3 regions of the Buttiauxella sp. AC038 genome follow, and region 1 is predicted to be linked to each of the others. Evidence: predicted binding sites of a transcription regulator. Region 1 holds the regulator's gene; each other region holds the start of a gene.
The links. Region 1 encodes Fur, which represses iron uptake genes when iron is present. Its sites were predicted from a motif close to ATAATAATGAGAACNACTATCAA; they were not measured.

Region 1 (7,324 bases):
AATGCAAGTAATTGGGATTATAAGGACAAATCCCAACCTCGGGTAGAGCCAAGCTTTTGTCACACCACAAAGTCAGACTAAACTGGAAATTTGCGGCAGTGCGGCAGGATGCCGTTATGATACCCTAACCGCACGAAGTAAAAAAAGAACTTTGCCATGAAATTGAATGCTCGCCTGCAAACTGCGCAACAATCGACTAGTAATTCCCCCATCGTCCTTATTCACGGTCTTTTTGGTAGCCTTGATAACCTGGGCGTGCTGGCCCGTGACCTTGGGCAGGATCATACGTTGCTGCAAATCGATCTGCGCAACCACGGTTTATCACCACAAAGCTCTGAGATGAACTACCCTGCTATGGCGCAGGATGTCGTCGAAACGCTCGATGAATATGACTTTGAGAAAGCCATTATTATTGGCCATTCAATGGGTGGCAAAGTGGCGATGGCTTTGACGGCGATTGCCCCAGAGCGTATCGACAAATTAGTACTGATTGATATTGCACCGGTGGATTATCAGGTGCGCCGCCACGATGAAATTTTCACTGCAATAAATGCCGTCAGCGCCGCTTGCGTTAAAACACGGCAGCAGGCCGCGACCGTGATGCGCGAGCATCTTGATGAAGAAGGTGTTATTCAGTTCTTGCTAAAATCCTTTGCCGATGGCGAATGGAAATTCAACGTGCCGGTGCTGTGGGAGCAATATGAGAATATTGTCGGCTGGGAAAACATTCCTGCATGGAATGAACCCTCGCTATTTATTCGCGGCGGCGCATCTCCTTATGTCAATGAATCGCATCGTAGCCAGTTGCTTTCACAGTTCCCTCAGGCGCGTGCTCATGTGGTTGCAGGTGCCGGACACTGGGTTCACGCAGAAAAACCTGATGCTGTTTTGCGCGCAATCCATCGTTTTATCGACACAACAGCGGCAAACTGATTAAAAACAAACCGACTGGCCGCAAGATGTGGCTAACGCGTTGGCGCGCAAGCCATGCTGATGTATGATTGCGCGCTAAATTGCGCCAGAGCACCCCGCTCCGTGCCACCTGAATTCCCTGTCAGTAGTCTAATCATGGCAAAAGAACAAACGGACCGTACTACATTAGATCTGTTCGCGGACGAGCGTCGCCCGGGGCGACCAAAAACCAATCCGCTAACGCGTGATGAGCAATTGCGTATCAACAAACGCAACCAACTCAAGCGCGATAAAGTACGCGGCCTGAAGCGAGTGGAGCTAAAGCTCAATAACGATGCGGTAGATGCTCTCAATCAGCTGGCTGAAGCGCGCAATATCAGTCGTAGTGAATTGATTGAAGAGATACTTCTCGAACAACTGAAGCAACATCTCAGTTAGTTTTAGTGCTATGTCCTGGTATGCGATTTTGCAGTCTGTGCACACCGGGGCGATAGCAGTTTCCGCACCACGAAGTGTTCTGCTATGATTGCCCTATCTGTGGCCAAATAGCAGCCACCATACCATTAAGTATCAAGAGGTTATTTTACTCATGGCAATCGTAGGCATTTTTTTCGGCAGCGACACTGGTAACACCGAAAATATCGCGAAAATGATTCAAAAACAGCTCGGTAAAGATGTTGCTGAGGTGCATGACATTGCTAAGAGCAGCAAAGAAGACCTGGAAGGCTTCGACATTCTGCTTCTCGGCATTCCAACCTGGTACTACGGCGAAGCCCAGTGTGATTGGGACGATTTCTTCCCAACTCTGGAAGAAGTTGATTTCAATGGCAAACTGGTAGCGTTGTTTGGTTGCGGTGACCAGGAAGACTACGCAGAATACTTCTGTGACGCATTAGGCACTATCCGCGACATCATTGAGCCGCGCGGTGCAGCTATCGTCGGTCACTGGCCGACTGCGGGTTACCATTTCGAAGCATCTAAAGGTCTTGCAGACGATGACCACTTTGTTGGCCTGGCGATTGACGAAGACCGTCAACCAGAACTGACTGCTGAACGCGTTCAGAAATGGGTTAAACAAGTTTCTGATGAGCTCAACCTGGCTGATATCATCAACGCCTGATTCTAAACCCTGGCTACTTTAAGATGCAGGCTGGCAATAAACCTGCATATTCAAGGGCGATGGGCATCAATGTGGCGAGACTATTGGGTTTCGCCACATTGATAGTTATTTCCGATTAAAATAATTGCTACAAATTTTTAACTTTTCAGCTTGTCCCTGTACAATGAACTCCTGACAAATAGCTATCAAGGCCATCAAATCGCGACTCAACCGCAATTTTTTAACTTGGTTATGCATAATACTTGCGGTTCCCATTTAGAAGGGGCAGTTCTATAATGAGACGCATTCATCTTAACGCTCACCCTGACTCCGAGCGAATCGTTAAGCAACAGGACAATTTCCGCATGACTGACAATAATACCGCATTAAAGAAGGCCGGCCTGAAAGTCACGCTTCCTCGATTAAAAATCCTTGAAGTGCTGCAGGGGCCGGTGAACCACCACGTCAGTGCGGAAGACTTATATAAACGTCTGATTGATATGGGCGAAGAGATTGGTCTCGCCACCGTTTATCGTGTACTAAACCAGTTTGATGATGCAGGCATTGTGACGCGCCATAACTTCGAAGGCGGCAAATCCGTATTCGAACTGACACAGCAGCATCACCATGACCACCTGATTTGCCTGGACTGCGGCAAAGTAATTGAATTCAGCGATGATTCAATCGAAGCCCGTCAGCGTGAAATCGCATCACGTCATGGTATTCGTCTGACTAACCACAGCCTGTACCTTTATGGTCATTGTGCTGAAGGTGATTGCCGTACCGACGAAAACGCACACGAAATCAGCGAAAAGTAATCTGCACCTCCGGCACCCAGAGTTGGGTGTCAGGCAATAAAAAAACCGGTGAGGAAGCTCATCGGTTTTTTTATTGCCTGAATACAGCGATTACTTATTGTTGGCGCGGATCTCTTGCCAGATTTTATCGCATTTTGCTTTCACGGCCTGGTCATTACCGGTACGTGTTGCCTGAATGCAGTTCTGGTAATCCAGGGTACGAACCGTTTCTTTCTTCGCAAACTCCTGGTGTTCCTTATCCTGAGCCAACACATTCAATACGCTTTGGCAGGCCTGAATTTTATCCGGATTGCCTTCTGCGGTGTTAATACAGGCGCTATACGCTTGTTTTAGTTTTGTGTCTTCCGGAGCCGTTTTAGGTTGTTGCTGCGCACACGCACTTAAACCTAACGCCATCACCACAGTCAGAACGATTTTTTTCATGTTTGATATCCTTAAGAAAACCGGGCGTTTTCACGCCCGGATTCGAATCAGAAGATGGTGAACGGTGCGATGACGATGAATTTCACGTCGCGCTCATCCTGGAAGATGTTGCCGTAACCACCGCCCCAGCTTGGGATGTCTGAATGGTTGTCGTACTGAGTGAAGTGCAGTTTGAACAGCGTGCCTTTCGCACGACCATCCTGAACGGTGTACAACGCATCAAGGCTGTACGCAGATTCTTTCAGGCGATTATCAGCATCGTAGTAACCGTCAGTGGTTGGTTTAGAGCTTGGTTTAGCATCCCATGCGTACACATAAGAAGCACCCACTGCCCAACCTGCCAGGTTCCAATTGCTCAGGTCATACATCGCGCCTGCAAATACTGCTTTTTCACCGTTGGCGTTGAAGTCAGAGCGGTTATCCCACCACACATCAAGACGACCGTTTGAAGATGCATAAGTTGGGGTCATACGCTGCAGGAAGTAACCTTGCTGGCCATCGGCCTTAACAATAGTTCCTTCAAGACGCAAATCAACCTGACCCACTCTGTATCCGAGAGTCAATGCCTGCAACCATGCAGTGCCGTCGTACAGATCGTTAACGCTGCCATCTGAAACTTTGTCACGCGTACCGTAGAACTGGTAGCTGGTTGTTAACGGGCTGCCCGCGATATCAAACTTATAGCTTGCTTTGGTGAAATACTGATCAACGTAGCCTTCAGCCTGCCCAAATGCCGCTTCGAGAATGAAATCATTTTTGAAGTCATACTTCGCGCCAAGAGAGTGTAAATATTCAACTTTGGTTTTTTTGTCGTTCTGATAGAACTTGTCCATTTCCAGGTGCCATGGAGCTTTGTACTCGTTGGTCCACATGTAGGAGAAGCTCAGCGCACCAGAATCGCCGTAATCAAAGTTTGCACCGGCTTCAGCGCCCTGGTAAGTACCAGGCATGAAGCTCCAGTGTGGTGCGAGCAAGGTTTGCCCGGTTGGCTGAATGTAACCGCCACGTGCCCAAACCGGGCCGTATTTGAATTTAGCTGCGGCTTTATAGAGGCTAATACCGCTCTTATCACCTGAGTAATCTTCGTCGTAAGCTTTGTTTACAGAGGAGAATGCGATTTCGTTCGGGTGACCGCTGTTACCATTTTCTGCCATTTCGATAGCAGTAAAGGCCGCAATATCCAGACCGAACATGTCAGCGGCGAAACCAGACTGGAAGTCCAGGTTGGCGTTCCAGGTGGAATGCGCAAGGTTAGTTTCATATTTATCAGTCGTAACATCTTTACGGTCACGCTCACGCTGCCAGTAATAAACACCACCGGTCAGAGTCGAGTCATCAACAAAGCCTGCTGCGCTTGCCTGAGGGATGACTACAAGTCCTGAAAGAGCCGTGACACCTGCAATTGCAAGCGCCAGTGCACTACGTTTGCCACTAAACGTACGCATATATTATTCCTCTTTGACGTATCAATAATCGCCGGACGTTAAAAGACGCCTTATGGCGAAAAAAAGTAAAAATGCCTAACGGCTAAAGCGGTTATGAATATTTGCCCGCATTACTGCTGCCCTTAAGACTATTTTTCGCGACGCGAATTATCAATGACTTTGTAAGAGTTCATTCCGATATTATGACAGAGAGCACATAATTTATGAGCATTTGTAACAAATAACGACACAAGAGTTTTATCTTGATAATTACTATTTATAAAATACAAAACTCCATATGAGAGCGCTCACATAATTAAAATAAGAATTTTTAATGTTCCGAGGTTGACCATAAAAAGTAGAGAGGAAGAAGTGTAAATAACATTAATTCGCAACGCGAATGTGAAGATATATTTAAGCAAATGATTATAAAGCGAAAAAAAACGCCGCAATTTGCGGCGTTTTTGTCAGATATTGACCTAGTAAAAAGGGACTATTCGCCCATTTTCGCCCAAGTATCACGCAAGCCAACGGTACGGTTAAATACCAGTTTTTCGGCAGTTGCATAACGGCTGTCCAGGCAAAAATAACCTTCGCGCTCGAACTGATACGCTTTGCCTTTTTCGGCATTTTGCAGACTTGGTTCGACGAAGCCTTGTTTGATAACCAGTGATTCCGGGTTAATCGTTGCAAGGAAATCTTCTGCAGCCCCTGGGTTTGCAACACTGAAAAGGCGGTCATAAAGGCGAATCTCAACAGGCAATGCATGTTCTGCACTCACCCAATGAATCACACCTTTAACTTTACGGCCATCAGCTGGGTCTTTGCTTAATGTGTCCGGATCGTAGGAGCAATGCAGCGTGGTGATATTCCCTGCATCATCTTTCTCAACGCGATCGGCTTTAATCACATATGCATTACGCAGGCGTACTTCTTTGCCCAACACCAGACGCTTATATTGCTTGTTGGCTTCTTCACGGAAGTCAGCACGATCGATATAGATCTCACGGCTAAACGGCACCTGACGGCTACCCATCTCTGGTTTGTTAGGATGGTTAGGCATCGTTACCATTTCAACTTCACCCTGAGGGAAGTTTTCGATGATAACTTTAACCGGGTCGAGAACAGCCATAGCGCGTGGTGCGTTCTCATTCAGGTCATCACGAATACAAGATTCCAGAGATGCCATTTCAACGGTGTTGTCTTGCTTAGTCACACCAATGCGCTTACAGAACTCGCGAATAGAAGCGGCGGTATAACCACGACGACGCAGACCAGAGATGGTCGGCATACGTGGGTCATCCCAACCCTCTACAACCTTCTCAGTCACCAGCAGGTTAAGCTTACGCTTAGACATGATGGCGTACTCGAGATTCAGGCGAGAGAACTCGTACTGACGCGGATGCGCAGGAATTGTGATGTTATCCAACACCCAGTCGTACAAACGACGGTTGTCCTGGAATTCCAGCGTACAAAGCGAGTGTGTAATGCCTTCCAGCGCATCGGAAATGCAGTGGGTGAAGTCGTACATTGGGTAGATGCACCACTTATTACCAGTCTGGTGGTGTTCGGCAAATTTAATACGATAAATCACCGGATCACGCATCACGATAAATGGCGAAGCCATATCGATTTTCGCACGCAGGCACGCAGTCCCTTCAGCGAACTCACCGTTACGCATCTTCTCGAACAGCGCGAGGTTCTCTTCAACCGTACGGTCGCGATATGGGCTGTTTTTCCCAGGCGAAGTCAATGAGCCGCGATATTCACGAATCTGCTCCGGAGTCAGTTCGTCAACATACGCCAGACCTTTATTGATCAGCTCAACCGCATAGTTGAACAACTGATCGAAATAATCTGAAGAATAACGCACGTTGCCAGACCAATGAAAACCAAGCCATTCAACGTCGTGCTTAATTGAGTCTACGAATTCGATGTCTTCTTTTACTGGGTTGGTGTCATCGAAACGCAGGTTGCACTGGCCTTGATAATCTTGCGCGATACCAAAGTTCAGGCAGATGGATTTTGCATGACCGATATGCAGATAACCATTTGGCTCTGGCGGAAAACGGGTGCAAATACTGTCGTGCTTACCATTGGCCAAATCTTCATCAATAATCTGGCGAATAAAGTTAGTTGGGCGGGCTTCTGCCTCACTCATCGCGGGTTCCTCTGTGCAAAAACTTTAGTTATCGACACATGATCTTATAAGCAAGCGTCGGAAACAACCTTTAGTTGCATAAATAAGGGTATCGGGGAGGACGGACGGGAGGGCATAAAAAAGCGGCTGGAGAAAAGACTCTCCAGCCGCTAAAGGCACAATCTTACCCTTCATACTTCAAGTTGCATCTTTGTTGGCTACGTTCACTCACCCGACAAATCTGCCAGGAGCAGATTTGAACGCTGTGAGTAGCACCCCGAAGGGGTGAGGCCCACGGATGGGCCGAGTAATCAACTTAGTACACTAAGCTCATCGGGACTCGTTCTCTTGCCGCCGCGATGCAACTCGCATTATTTTGGGTACATAACTCAGGAGCGATTATTTGCCTTTAATTTCGTACAGAGGTGTTTGCCCCGCAACAACAGAACCTTGTGCCTGGAGTACCAGACCACTGTAGTCGTCGATGTTGCTACAAACTACTGGGCTA
Region 2 (7,324 bases), 3.3 Mb from region 1:
CCAGAGCGCGAGCCAGTAAATAGTGGGAAACAGAAAGCTCGACCAGGTTAACGGGCTGGCCTTTTAATTCGGCAACAGATTTTGCGGATTTAGAGAGGATGCCGTCATTACCGTTGGAGTAGTCGCCAATAATCAGCGCGGTGCTATCTACGCCGCCTGCGGCCGGAATGGTGAGCGCGTCCATGTTGGTCATGGTGCAGCCGTCAAACCCTCCCGCGGTGTATTGGTTTACTGATTCGATATAGTCGTTAACCTGCACGAACTTAATATCGATGCCGTATTTATCGGCCCACTTTTTGACGATGCCGCTTTGTTGGGCGTAATCCCATGGCATCCAGCCTGCGTAGATAGACCAGCAGAGTTTAAACGAGGGTTTTGCGGCAAAGCTGCTGACACTAAACAGCGCGAGTGCGGCAAACAAGATTCCACGGTGGCAAGCTTTAAGCATGGTGGTTCCTCTGACGGTTGCGGAAAAAGGTGCAGGAGGGCGGCGCTCAATGGTCGCTTATCCTCCCGGGCTTTTGTCCCGCCGTGTAACCGCCAGAGGGCGGTCGACCACTCTCGGACCAGCATCTTTCGACCGGAACCCTAGTGATCCATTACCAAATTGTATGGCGACATCGGTTGCCCGTATCACCCCTGCATCCAGATATCAGCAAGATGAATGCCAGGTATGAAAAATAGTTGATTTATCTATTTATAACAGAGGATTAACGTACGTTTATGGGTGTGCACAGTTGAAGGGAGATGTGCCAATAAGGTGCAGGGTGGCGTATGAAAATGCACCATTTCAGCGCAAATATGCCTGAAAGAGATTGTTGTGAAAGGGTATCTTGCAAAGTCAGGTTGGACTATCCTTAGCAGCATTATTGGGTGCGCATTTGCGTATTTGCATTGAATGGTGAAGGAGTAGAAAAGATGGCGACAGGTAAGTCCTGGTCACGCTGGTTTGCGCCGCTTGCGGCAATTTTAATGGTGGTGAGTCTGAGTGGCTGTTTTGATAAAGAAGGCGATCAACGTAAAGCGTTTATCGATTTCTTACAAAACACAGCGATGCGCAGCGGTGAACGCCTGCCAACGCTGACAACGGATCAGAAAAAACAATTCGGTCCGCTGGTTTCTGATTACGCGATTTTGTATGGCTTTGCCCAACAGGTAAACCAGGCAATGGATGACGGCATGGAGCCAGTCGCCGATAGCGTAAACAGCATTCGTGTACCACAAGATTATATGACTCAGCGTGAACCTCTGAGCCAGGCTAACGGTTCACTGAACGTGTTGGGCCAACAGGTGCAGAATGCCAAAATGCAGGCAGACAGCGCTCGTTCCACCTTAAAGCAGCCTGACGATTTGAAAGTTGTTTACGACAAGGTTTATCAGAAAGTGGTTACTGCTCCGGCAGACGCAATGGCTCCACTGATCCCTGCGGCACAAACTTTCACAGCACAACTGGTGCAAGTGGGTAACTTCATCCAGCAGCAGGGCACTCAAGTTGGCTTTACTGCTGGTGGCATTCAGTTCCCAACCTCACAGCAGGCAAGCCAGTACAACTCGCTGATTGCTCCGCTGGCTTCACAGCATCAGGCATTTATGCAGGCATATTCTGCTGCTCAAACTTCAATGCAGTAATTGCTGTTTTCCCCGTCGCAAGGCGGGGAATATTCTCCCTCTTTAGCATTCCCCATCCGCACTTAATTCCTGCCCAAGGTACAAATTTGTCATAAATTTGACACCGCCTGATGCTGTTCATAAACTCGTCATTAACTGTCCGTTATGAGGAGTTCTCATGCCAAATACAATGTCCCAAAAGACTGCCCGAGAAGGGTTAAGCAACCCTGAGCTTTTTGAGGGCGGCGTTTACGTCACGAAAAACGGTGTCGCGGAACTCTTTGTTCAGACAGCCGCTGAGCGCCAGTTGGAAGAGGCTGAGCGTTTACGCGAACGCCAGAGCAACGCGCTATTAAAACTGGTGATGAAGGCCAAGCACGAAGTGACAGAAGGGAAAACGGTTTCGCCTGAAGCTGCCCTCCAACGACTCCGTACTGCAAGGAAATAAACAGGGAGTATAAAGTGAAGGAACACCACATTGTACTTACCGAAACTGCGGTGAAAAGCCTGCAGGATATTGAATTCTTTAAGTCACAATTTATCGGTGTTGAGGCTGCTGGAACATTCATTGAATCGCTGTTATTACGTTCGGTTGCGGCTATTTCAGAGGACCCAACCCGATATCGTATAAACGGTACTCTCGCGGACAAAGGTGTCAGGATTCGTGAGTGGCTGGATGTGGAAAATGAGTATCGTTGTTTTTATGACGACAGCAACCATTCTGAAATCGGCATTTTACTCTATGCAAGCATGAAGGAAGATTTCGAATCGGCGCTCTATCGCCACAATGTTATTTACTGAGTTTACCGCTACTCTGAGTTTCCAGACCGCAGATGGCCTGAGCTCCAGCCCTGCGGACGGCTAAAATAAACCTTGTTATTCACTACTGTTATATGAGTTAATGCATTCATCGGTTTGAAGCACAGACCCTTAAGCAGTTTAGTAGCGCAGTCCTCAAAGAGTTATCATAGATACCCTTCGACGTGATCTACCTTCCTTTATCGCTTTAAAAAATCTGTAATACATTCCAATTGCGCCGGAAGGCAAATTTAATTTAAAAGGTAATATCTATGTCTAACAAAATGACTGGTCTCGTAAAATGGTTCAACTCTGACAAAGGCTTCGGCTTCATCACTCCTGACGATGGCTCAAAAGACGTGTTCGTACACTTCTCTGCTATCCAGATTGATGGCTACAAGTCTCTGGACGAAGGCCAGAAAGTGTCTTTCACCATCGAAAGTGGTGCTAAAGGCCCAGCTGCTGGTAACGTAACTAACCTGTAAGGTTAACGTTAGCAAAGCTAAGAATTTTAAAACCCGCTTCGGCGGGTTTTTTCGTATCTGGGGTTTATTTCCCAAACAATCTCCGGGAATTATCTTCGATCTTCCCTAGCAGACGCCGTTTCTGCATAGTTCGCGTCCAGCTCACGGATAGCCCTGCAGCCGAAAGTAACCGGTGATACTGCTCATCATCAAATGGCATATGCCATGCTGTCGCAATCGCTTCTGCGACCGTCACATCACTAACGCGAGAAACCAGCTCAAGCGGTGATTCCGTCGATACATTTCCCGCCATTACGACCCGATAAAGCCAGCCGCAATAACCCGTTTCCTGCATCAAAGAAGACATATCGCTAATGCCAAAATGGTAATTCAGCTTGAAGCAGGGTGAGCGCGGCTGCGTGACCTGAATCAGTGCTTCTCCCCAACGGAAAATATCGCCGATATAGACATCTTTTTCTGTCAGGCCTTCGGTCGATAAGTTTTCACCGTAGGCAGGAGCGGTAAAAAGCTCAGCTTGTTCGGGGAATTCACGCGCCCAGTGAAGATAATGTTCACGTGGGTAGTGGCATAACGCGCGATCCGGCCCGCCATGAATGACTTTTTCAGCCTGCTGATCGCCTTCAAGGCCCAGTTCGGTGAGTTTAAGTTCACCATCGACCTGATATTTGGCAATAGCACTCGGCCTACTGCCCTGATATTCACGAATTTTGCCGATATAAACGTTTAGCGAATAGTGCATCTGAACCTCCCTGCAACAGACATAAAAAAAGCGAGCCATCAGGCTCGCCTCTCGTCAGCTGCAATGCAACTTATTTTTTAGCGGCAAAACGTGCTGCTGCTTCGTCCCAGTTCACTACATCCCAGAATGCTTTGATGTAGTCAGGGCGACGGTTTTGGAATTTCAGGTAGTAAGCGTGTTCCCAAACGTCCAGGCCCACGATTGGGAAACCGGAAACGCCAGAAACAGCTTCGCCCATCAGTGGGCTGTCCTGGTTTGCGGTAGAAACCACAGCCAGTTTGTCGCCTTTCAGTACCAGCCACGCCCAGCCTGAACCAAAGCGAGTTGCTGCTGCTTTCTCAAATTCTGCTTTGAAGTTATCAACGCTACCGAAGTCACGCTCGATGGCTGCCTTCAGGTCACCTTGCAGGGTGGTGCCAGTTTTCAGGCCTTTCCAGAAGAAGCTGTGGTTAGCGTGGCCGCCTGCGTTGTTACGCAGAACGGTTTTCTTGTCTGCTGGCAGTTGATCCAGTTTAGTGATCAGCTCTTCAACTGGCAGGCTTGCGAACTCTGGCAGAGACTCCAGCGCTGCATTCGCGTTGTTTACGTACGCCTGGTGGTGTTTGCTGTGATGGATTTCCATCGTTTGTTTGTCGAAATGTGGTTCCAGGGCGTCGTATGCGTAAGGCAGGGATGGCAGTGTATAACTCATATTCATCATCTCCATTTATACCCGTCCCCCTTCAAGCTGCAGATGCGTTGGCTGCGTTCACTCATCCGAATCATTAGTTTACTAAGATCATCGGGATTCGTTCACTTGCCGCCTTCCTGTAACTCGAAGGTCTAAGGGATATTATCGAACGGCGAACAAGCTGTTAACGCCGCGTAATCAGTTGGTTCATTATAGTTAATTAAATGATATTGAAAATGATTATCAATGCCGTACTTTTAGCATGGTTATAACTTTTCGTTATCTATCTGAATAAAATAATGGTTTGAACGTTGATGCGCCTGCCTCCCAGCGTAAAATGCTGAAAATCCTGAAATGTGAAACACGCTTTCAAAATCTTTCTCACAGCGCCACCTTTCTCCTCGTTCTGGCAAAATCCACAAGGTGTTGATCGGCTTATCCTCGTATTTTCGCTCCAGGAAAAACCATAATCATCACGAGGGAGTTATGAACATATCACGGACAGTGAATACTCTACTTTTATGCTGTTTAGCTACTCTGGCTTTTAGGTCTAACGCTGAAACCGTCCTACGCCTTGCCTATGCTGAAAACAGCCAGCCAGTTAAAGACGCGCTTCATTTTTTGGGAAAACAAATCGAAGAGAAAACCGCTGGTGAAGTGAAGGTTATTTACTTTCCCGACGCTCAGCTTGGAGGTGAACGAGAACTGGTAGAACTGACACAGGTTGGGGTTGTCGATATCACCAAAGTTTCATCCGGTTTGATGGAAAGCTTCTCCCCTATGTATGGCGTGTTTTCCCTGCCGTATCTGTTTGCTGATATTGAAGAATATTACAAAGTAATGGATAACGCTGATGTGATGGAGCCAGTTTATCAGTCTACTGTCGCACAGGGTTTTTTCGGCATCGGCTGGTATGACTCAGGCGCCCGCAACTTTTATATGAGCAAGGGGCCCATCCGTAAGATAGAAGATCTTCGCGGCAAAAAAATCCGCGTCATGCAAAGTGACACTGCTATTCGCACGCTTAAGCTGCTGGGTGCATCACCTATCGCGATGAGTCAGGCTGAAGTTTATACCTCTCTTCAACAGGGCATTCTGGATGGAGCCGAGAACAACGAATTTGCTCTGACTATCGCCCGTCACGGCGAAGTTGCCCGCTACTACACCTACGATATGCACACCCGCATCCCCGACATTCTGTTAATGAGCTCTTTAACCCTGGAAAAGCTGACACCTGAACAGCAAAAAATTGTTAAAGCAGCAGTAAAAGCATCGATTGAGTTTGAGAAAGCAGCCTGGGATAAGGAAATCGAAAAAACCCGACAACAAGCGATGAAAGACTTCAAGGTGGAGTTCTTTGAAATCGACAAAAAACCCTTCCAGGACGCTGTACAGCCAATTTATGAGGGGCTGAAAGATAAGCCTGCTCTCTATTCGCTGTATCAAAATATTCAATCAGCAAAACACTAATTTTACAGGATCGGATTATGGATACGTTAAGAAAGATACTCGATCAAATCCTTGGCAGTATTTGTTGTCTGTTGCTGGCAACGATGGTGTGTATTGCCTGTTGGCAGGTGATTAGCCGTTATATTGTTGGCGTGCCAAGCACCACCTCAGAAGAACTTTTACGCTTTTCACTGGTATGGCTTTCAATGCTGGGAATGGCCTACGTTGCCGGGAAGAATCAGCATATTAGCCTGACAATATTAGTCGACAAAGTGTCCCCAGCCGTTCGCCGCTGGTGGATGATTGTGCTGCAGTTGACCTTCGCGGCCTTCTCCATTTGGGTACTGATTATCGGTGGCCTGAAAATATCCTCAATATCGATGCTACAAATCTCACCGGCGCTAGGTATTCCCATGGGGAAAATCTATTACGCTCTGCCAGTCGCGGGCATTCTGATTATTGCTTACAGCCTGATGAACATTCTGGATTTGTGCAAAGCAATGAATACAGAGATGGATTCCAGCACTACCATGGAGAATCAACATGATTGATCCAATCCTTGCATCTTTCACGCTGGTAAGTGTTTTTGTAGTGCTCCTCGCCATGGGCGCTCCTATTGGTATCTGCATCGTTATTGCGTCATGCGGAACAATGATGCTGGCTTTACCTTTTGATATTTCAATGTTTGCTACTGCACAGAAAATGTTTTCCAGCCTGGACAGCTTTGCCTTATTAGCAGTGCCATTCTTCGTATTATCTGGGGTGATAATGAATAGCGGAGGAGTCGCGACCCGGCTTGTTAACTTCGCCAAACTGTTTACCGGAAAACTGCCTGGTTCACTTTCTTATACCAATATTATCGGCAACATGATGTTTGGTGCCATTTCCGGTTCAGCCATTGCTGCATCGACCTCAATTGGTGGCGTTATGGTGCCAATGAGTGCAAAAGAGGGTTATAGCCGTAGCTTTGCCGCGGCGGTAAATATCGCCTCAGCGCCAACAGGGATGCTGATTCCGCCGACTACCGCATTCATTTTATATGCACTGGCGAGTGGTGGAACGTCCATTGCTGCACTATTTGCCGGTGGCCTGGTGGCGGGAGTTATGTGGGGCGTGGGCTGTATGTTGGTTACATTGGTTGTGGCCAAACGTAATAACTACCGTGTGTTTTTTGCTCTGCAAAAAGGCATGGCGATGAAAGTCACCATGGAAGCGGTGCCGAGTCTGTTGCTGATTGTGATCATTGTCGGCGGAATTGTGAAAGGTATTTTCACCGCTATTGAAGCCTCAGCGATTGCCGTGGTCTATACCTTGATACTCACGATGGTGCTTTACAGAACCATCAAGATTAAAGATTTACCGGACATCCTGATCCAGACCGTGGTGATGACAGGAGTCATCATGTTCCTGCTGGCAACATCTTCGGCAATGTCATTCTCAATGTCGATAACTAATATTCCGGCGGCACTAAGCGACCTGATTTTGGGTATCTCTGATAACAAGTTAGTCATCTTGCTTGTCGTGACAATATTTTTGCTGGTTATCGGCGCGTTTATGGATATCGGTCCTGCCATC
Region 3 (7,324 bases), 1.5 Mb from region 1:
GCACAGCGCATTACGCTGTGAAACCCAGCAAAACAGCCTGGTTATCAGCGGCAATCAATTTTCTCTGACTTTCTGTCAACTGACCGGAGAGCTGGTTTCATGGTTGGTAGACGGTGAGGAAATTGTTGGGCGCGCGCCGCATCTAACCTTCTTTAAACCGACTATCGATAACCACAAGCAGGAATTTGAGGGTTTGTGGCAGCCGTATCACGTGCACCTGATGCAGCATAATTTCCGCACCATGCGTCATTTCTCGCAAGGTGAAGATACCGTTGTTGAGATTACCAGCACGATTGCACCACCAGTGTTTGATTTCGGTATGCGCTGTACTTATCAGTGGCGCATAACTCCGGCAGGCCATGTCAGCCTGGATTTGTCAGGTACACCATATGGAAACTATCAGGCCATTGTTCCAAAAATTGGCCTCGATTTCGGCATCAGCACACGCTTTAAACAGGTTGAGTATTATGGCCGCGGGCCAGGTGAAAACTATGCTGACAGCTGCCAAAGCAATCTGATCGGCCATTACCGCCAGCCGGTAGAAAGCCTTTTTGAAAACTACCCGTTCCCACAGGATAACGGCAACCGCCAGGATGTGCGTTGGTTGAGTGTTGAAGATGAAAAGGGTAACGGTATTTTCATCCAGCCATCTAAGCCGATTAACTTCAGCCTATGGCCATATAGCGCAGAAATGTTGCAACAGGCGCAGCACATTAATGAGCTGGAAAAGGGCGATTACCTGACATTAAACCTCGATGATCAAATCCTCGGACTTGGCTCCAACTCATGGGGTTCCGAAGTGCTGGATTCATTCCGCGTTTACCTCAAACCATTCCACTACGGTTTCACTATGGTGCCGTTCAGTAAAGCACAGGTGGAGACGGTTGATCTCGCGAAATACGATTTCCAACCGCAAACCAACCGCGCACTTTCTTGATAGGGCAAACGTAATGATTATTTTAAATACCTTAGAAGATTTTAAGCAGATTTATCGTGCGGGGAAAAATGGCAGCGTTGTATCGAAGCTATTAATAACCTCGAAAATATTCAGCCTAATATTTTTTATTCAATTGGTGATTCTTTGGTTTATCGCCTTGCAGAAGGCCCAGTAAATAACATGGATTTATTCGAAGGGAATCGCCGTTATTTCGATGTTCATTATTACCTTGCGGGACAAGAAACCGTTGAGGTTGCAGCGAAAAACGAGTTAACCCCAGAAATTGCTTACAGCGATGAAACTGACCGTGAGTTTTTGCGCGGGCAGGGTGTTAAACATCAGCTTAACGCCGGAAACGTCATCATCTGTGAAAACCACGAAGCACACCGGTTTTCGCAGGGGAAAGACGTCAAAAAAGTGATTTTAAAAGTCACGATTGAAGAAACGTATTTTCTAAATAAATAGGGTGTTAAACGCCTGACTGGTGTCGGATGGCGCAAGCGCTATCCGACCTACGAAAAAATTACTAAAATTTACCCTACAGTGTGGAGTTCGTATGGCTTCAACAAACAGAAATACTATTGGCAAGTTCGGGTTATTAGCGATGACATTTGCGGCGGTGTTTAGCTTCAATAACGTCATTAATAACAATATTCAGTTAGGTATCGCATCGGCACCGGTTTTCCTGGTGGCGACACTCATTTATTTTATTCCGTTCTGTTTAATCATCGCGGAATTCGTCTCTCTGAACCGTAATTCCGAAGCGGGAGTTTATGCCTGGGTGAAGAGTGCGTTAGGTGGCCGCTGGGCATTTATCACCGCCTACACCTACTGGTTTGTTAACCTGTTTTTCTTTACCTCGTTACTACCGCGAGTTATTGCCTACGCCTCATATGCGTTCCTTGGCTATGACTATATTTTCACGCCGATAACGACGGCAATAATCAGCATTTGCCTGTTTGCTTTCTCCACCTGGATTTCAAACCACGGAGCAAAATTGTTGGGGCCGATGACCTCAGTCACCTCCACGCTGATGCTTCTCCTTACGTTCTCCTACATCATTCTTGCAGGGGCTGCCGTGATTGGTGGCGTCGAACCGGCTGACCCAATCAACGTGCAGGCGATTACACCGCAGTTTAGCTGGGCATTCCTCGGTATTATCGCGTGGATTTTCCAGGCCGCAGGTGGTGCTGAGTCGGTTGCGGTGTACGTCAATGACGTAAAAGGCGGCAGCAAAGCCTTTGTTAAAGTGATCATTTTGTCTGGTTTATTCATCGGTGGCCTTTATACCGTCTCCTCACTGCTGATTAACGTCTTTGTTCATAAAGCTGATTTGCATTACACCGGCGGTACGGTGCAGGTATTTGAAGGGCTGGCGAATCACTTTGGCTTGCCAACGTCGCTGATGAACCGCTTTGTCGGGATTGTCTCCTTTACTGCGATGTTTGGCTCACTGCTGATGTGGACTGCTGCTCCTGTGAAAATCTTCTTTACCGAAATTCCAAAAGGTATTTTTGGTGAGAAAACCGTGCGTCTTAACCAGCATGGCGTACCGACTCGTGCAGCGTGGATTCAGTTCCTGATTGTTATCCCATTGATGCTTATCCCAACCGTGGGTTCGGGTAGCGTACAGGAGTTGATGAACACGCTTATTAATATGACCGCTGCCGCGTCAATGTTACCGCCGCTGTTTATCATGCTTGCCTACCTGAACCTGCGTATGAAATACGATGAGGTCAATCGTGATTTCCGTATGGGCACACGGATGCAGGGGATCACCATTGTGAGTGTGTTGATAGTCATTTTCACCGTCGGGTTTATTGCATCCACATTCCCGACCGGTGCCAGCATTATGACTATCGTGTTTTATAACGTCGGTGGGTTGGTTATCTTCCTGGGCTACGCCTGGTGGAAATACAACAAATATGAGAAAGGGCTGGATGCCAGAGCGCGTTACGAAGCGGATACACCGCTTGCACAAATCGCACTGGAACAGCAGCAGGGAAAGCCAGCTTCACCGCTCGCAGGTGAGGTCGCGATAACACGTCAGCCATAGAAAAACGGCCCCAAACGGGGCCGTATCTATGTTTCGCAGGTCGGATTAGCGAAGCGACATCCGACACTGGAGTTAACAAAACTTAAAAATCATATCCCACGGTTGCAATAACAGAACGCTCTGCACCCCAGTAGCAATAGCCGGTACCGTAACAGCCCGCAACGTAATCACGGCCTGTCAGGTTGGTGGCATTAACTTGTACGAAAGCCCCTTTCAAAGATGGCGTCCACGCACCCATATCGGCACGTACCATCGCATCAAGCAGAGTGACAGAAGGTACACGCAGGGTATTCTCGTTATCTGCCCATTGCTTGCCAATGTAGCGTACACCAGCACCCAGACTGATACCTAAGTCGGCTTTGAACATTCCCCACAAGCTTGCCATTTGGTCAGGCGTCACATACGGCGTGTTGCCGTCGTTACCGTCGATTGCATCTTTAAAGCGTACTTTGTTGTACGTGTAACCAGCGATGGTTGAGAAACGCTGATTCCACTGCGAACGCGCTTCCAGCTCAACGCCCTGCGAATGAACTTTACCTGCTGGCTCAAAATAGCTGCCCTGAACTACACGGTTACCGACATCTTTTTGTGTCAGGTCGTACAGCGCAACGGTATACATATCTACTGTGCCAGCTGGCTGATATTTCACACCCGCTTCGTACTGCTCGGCAGTGGTCGGCTTCAGCAATTTGCCTTCAGCATCAGGCAGAACCTGCGGTGTAATTGCCTGGCTGTAACTGACGTAAGGAGAAACCCCGTTGTTGAACGCATACAGCAGGGAGGCACGTCCGCTGAAATGATCATCGGTGCGGTTATCTGTCACGTCACTGTCAATGGCTTCAGCCACGATATGGCTTTTGGTCACCATATGGTCGTAACGACCAGAGAGTGTCATATGCCACTGATTCCACTTCATATCATCTTGTAAATAGACGCCGGTTTGTTCGTACTGACGCTTACCTGCTTTGGTCAACAGACCCTGGTTGATAGTGGAGTAAGTCGGGTCACGCGGATCGTAATAGTAGAAACCGCCAGGTCCACCGGACTCGCCCGTCCATGGGTTTAGGTTGGTGGTATAAGCAGAATCGTCAGACAGGTTATTGGTGTATTTATGGAACTCCCCGCCAAGCACCACTTTGTGGTCCAGTTCGCCGGTTGCGAAATCTGCTTCCAGTTGGTTATCGATGGCGTAAGCGTCGAGAGACGAGGTTTCACCGCTGTAATAACGCATCAATTCGTCGTGCGCGGCATCTGCCCAGCCAATCTGGTAAGCCTGCTTGAGGCCCACGTTTGAGTGGGTGTAGCTGGCGTTGGAGCGGAACGCCCAAGTGTCATTAAAGCTATGAGCGAACTCGTAACTGTAAATCTGCTGGTGGCGTTTGAATTCGTCATTGCCCGGTTCTACATCAGAGAAGCCGGTGCTGAGTTTACGGCCAGTAGACGAATAGAGACTACCATCTGCCGGAACCGATCCGTGGAAGCCACCTGAAGGATCTTTTTCCAGGTATGCACGCATCACCAATGAGGTATTTTCGCTCGGCTGCCATAACACAGACGGGGAGATGGCATAGCGTTCTTCACGGGTTTTCTCATACTGGGTATCACTATTTTTTGTCATACCGATGAGGCGCCAGGCCCATTCATCGTTAATCGCATTGGTATAGTCGAATGCGGTGCCGGTGGTATTGTTGTTACCGTACATGGCGCGAACGTGGCCTTCCTCAATGAACTGCGGTCGCTTTGAGGTCTCCATTACCAGTCCGCCAGGAATGGTTTGTCCGTAAAGAGCTGAAGAAGGCCCTTTGATAACGTCAATACGCTCAAGGAACCATGGATCAACCTGCACCACGTTGTAGCTGCCGCCGTCACTCATCAGGCGCAAGCCATCAAGGAAGATGTTATTCACATCACCGCCGTGGAAACCGCGCAGTGCGACAGTGTCATAACGAGTTGCACCACCAGCAAAACCAGTGAAAGCACCCGGTGTGTAGTTGAGCGCGCTGTTTACAGATAATGCACCCTGATCATCAATTTGTTGACGAGTCACGACAGACACCGACTGACCGGTAGTGATTAACGGCTCATCAGTTTTAGTAGCACCACGACTAACCGTCGCGCTGTAACCCTGAGTTGGGCTGGTGGAGGTTTCTGTCAGTGTGTCGGTCACAATAACGGTATCTTCCGCCATCGCGTAGGTTGGAGCAGCAAGAGCAAGCGCGCAGAGTAAAGCGGAACGCTTTACGGTAAATGCCAGTTTCATTTTATTATTTTCCCGAGAATGTCTTTTTGTTATCACCTGAAGGGCCGATCTGTGTCGGAGAGGTTGGTATAAATTCAGGCGATCTTATAACGAATAGGAATGCGAATTATTATTGTTATTGTTTGTGTAAGCAAGTGCAAATATTGGCAGGTAGAGAATTAAAACCCATGAAAATATTGGTGTTTTTACAGAGGAGTACGACCCTTTCCATGGGAGAGGGTCTAAGGGGAATCGGTGGTGGGAGAATTTTTACTCCTTCTCCTTGAGAGAAGGAGAAGGAGGGAGTGAGGCCGTTGGAACGACGTTACTGGGTTGAGGCCGCAGTAGGTTTCGTAGTTTCAGTCACAGGCCCCGGTGTTGCTGAAGGCAATTTATCCGGTGTGGAATCGCAGGGCTTCTCTTTACCGCATAACAAATCGAGCATTTTCAGCGTCACGCCGTTGGTCCAGCCAAAACCATCCTGGAGAGGATATTCTCCGCCACCACCGCCCGTACCCGTGCTGGATACATCATACTTTTCAACCAGTTTCTGTTCGCGGTTGTAGGTATGCTGCACATTGGTGAGGAAGCGCCAGGTGACTTCCATGGCTAAATCTTTATGCCCATAGTTCTGCAGCCCTTCGGTGGCTACCCATTGCAAGGGAGCCCAGCCATTTGGGGCATCCCACTGCTGGCCCGTTTTCAGATTGGTTGTCGCAAGCCCACCGGCTTTCAGCAGTTGCGCACGGGTGATGGTTGCCATTTTGTCCGCGCGCTCTTTCGAGGCCGCATGCACATAAAGCGGGAACAGTGCGGCGGCGGTCAACTGAGAACGAACAGCATTATTTTTGAGATCGTAATCGGCATACCAGCCCTGTTTGCTATTCCACAAATGCGCTTCCATAGCTTTCTGGCGAGCATCTGCCAGTTGCTGGTATTGCGTTGCTGCACTGGTGTCTTTCGCTACAGTGCTGGCGTGCGCCAGCGTTTTTTCCATCTGGAATAACAGGGCGTTTAAATCCACCGGCACGATTGAGGTGGTGCGAATCGAACCAAGTTGTTCTGGGTTATCCATCCAGCGAGAGCTGAAATCCCAGCCCGAGGCGGCAGCGGCACGCAAATCACGATAGATTTCTGTTGCCGGGCGATTCGGGTTGTTCTTCGCGGTAGTCACATCATCCAGATAAGATTCTGTACGTGGCGTATCTCTGTCATCCCAATAGCGGTTCAGGACTGAACCATCTTTAAGTTTCACCACGCGCAGGTTTTCAGAACCCGCTTGCAGCGTATCGCTGCCCTGCATCCAGTAGGCGTACTCTTTTTTCAATTGCGGCAGGTAAGTGATGTAGGTTTCATCACCATTATGGCTGGCCAACAGTTTGACCATAAAGGCAAAGAACGGTGGTTGCGAACGGCTTAGATAATAACTGCGGTTGCCATTGGGAATATGCCCCCAGGCATCAATTTCATGGGCAAAGTTGTCCACCATATCCTGCACTTTGTCCCAGTGACCGCTTTCTGCAAGCCCAAGCATGGTGAAATAGCTGTCCCAATAATAAACTTCGCGGAAACGCCCACCGGGTACGACATACGGCTTAGGTAGCGGCAGCAACGAGTCCCATTTATCAACGCTATCTGTGGTGCGCGTTAGCACCGGCCACAGGCTATCGATATGTTCACGCAGCGTCTGTCCTTCAGGTGGAACATATTTTTCACCCTCGCGCGGCAAGGTGAAGTTCACATTCACAAAATGACGTAAATCGAAGCCAGATTGATTGCGCTGCATGCGGTAGTCCGCAAGGATCATTAACGGATCGTTATTAGGAACCGCATCTGCAAATGTCTTTTGGTCAGGGAATAATTTTGCAGTCTGGACATCGGTAAATAACGGGCCAAGGAGCACATCTGGTGGCTGGGGCTGCGGTTGTTGTTCGTCAGCCGCCGAAGCGGGCAAGGTAAAAGCGACGAACGCACAACCGATAGCTATTTGAATCGCAAGCAATAAACTACGAGGACGGCGCAAAGCAGGATTTATCATCTATTGTTCTCCTTTTCATGATCGCGTGAAGTTTTAGCGATCAACCCTATGAAA

Region 2: a site for Fur is predicted at 4,525-4,547, ahead of sodA (superoxide dismutase [Mn]). Genes of this name have one in related genera too.
Region 3: a site for Fur is predicted at 5,347-5,369, ahead of AC0IXI_RS10350 (TonB-dependent siderophore receptor). Genes of this name have one in related genera too.

Annotation. Positions count from the first base shown of each region.
Region 1 covers NZ_CEEDCQ010000001.1:3,629,550-3,636,873, forward strand. The annotation lists gene ybfF (esterase) at 157-933, shown strand; gene ybfE (LexA regulated protein) at 1,069-1,350, shown strand; gene fldA (flavodoxin FldA) at 1,502-2,032, shown strand; gene fur (ferric iron uptake transcriptional regulator) at 2,377-2,829, shown strand; gene chiQ (ChiQ/YbfN family lipoprotein) at 2,920-3,252, opposite strand; gene chiP (chitoporin ChiP) at 3,300-4,697, opposite strand; gene glnS (glutamine--tRNA ligase) at 5,170-6,837, opposite strand; gene nagE (N-acetylglucosamine-specific PTS transporter subunit IIBC) at 7,216-7,324, opposite strand, start outside.
Region 2 covers NZ_CEEDCQ010000001.1:288,208-295,531, forward strand. The annotation lists gene AC0IXI_RS01335 (putative urea ABC transporter substrate-binding protein) at 1-448, opposite strand, end outside; guanidine-I (ykkC/yxkD leader) riboswitch at 509-603, opposite strand; gene AC0IXI_RS01340 (DUF3053 domain-containing protein) at 919-1,629, shown strand; gene AC0IXI_RS01345 (hypothetical protein) at 1,787-2,056, shown strand; gene AC0IXI_RS01350 (hypothetical protein) at 2,071-2,409, shown strand; gene cspE (transcription antiterminator/RNA stability regulator CspE) at 2,679-2,891, shown strand; gene yiiM (6-hydroxyaminopurine reductase) at 2,956-3,630, opposite strand; gene sodA (superoxide dismutase [Mn]) at 3,701-4,321, opposite strand; gene AC0IXI_RS01370 (TRAP transporter substrate-binding protein) at 4,787-5,770, shown strand; gene AC0IXI_RS01375 (TRAP transporter small permease) at 5,788-6,300, shown strand; gene AC0IXI_RS01380 (TRAP transporter large permease) at 6,293-7,324, shown strand, end outside.
Region 3 covers NZ_CEEDCQ010000001.1:2,166,364-2,173,687, forward strand. The annotation lists gene ebgA (beta-galactosidase subunit alpha) at 1-937, shown strand, start outside; partial or broken gene AC0IXI_RS10340 (beta-galactosidase subunit beta) at 951-1,402, shown strand; gene AC0IXI_RS10345 (amino acid permease) at 1,494-2,993, shown strand; gene AC0IXI_RS10350 (TonB-dependent siderophore receptor) at 3,076-5,253, opposite strand; gene AC0IXI_RS10355 (alpha,alpha-trehalase) at 5,558-7,270, opposite strand.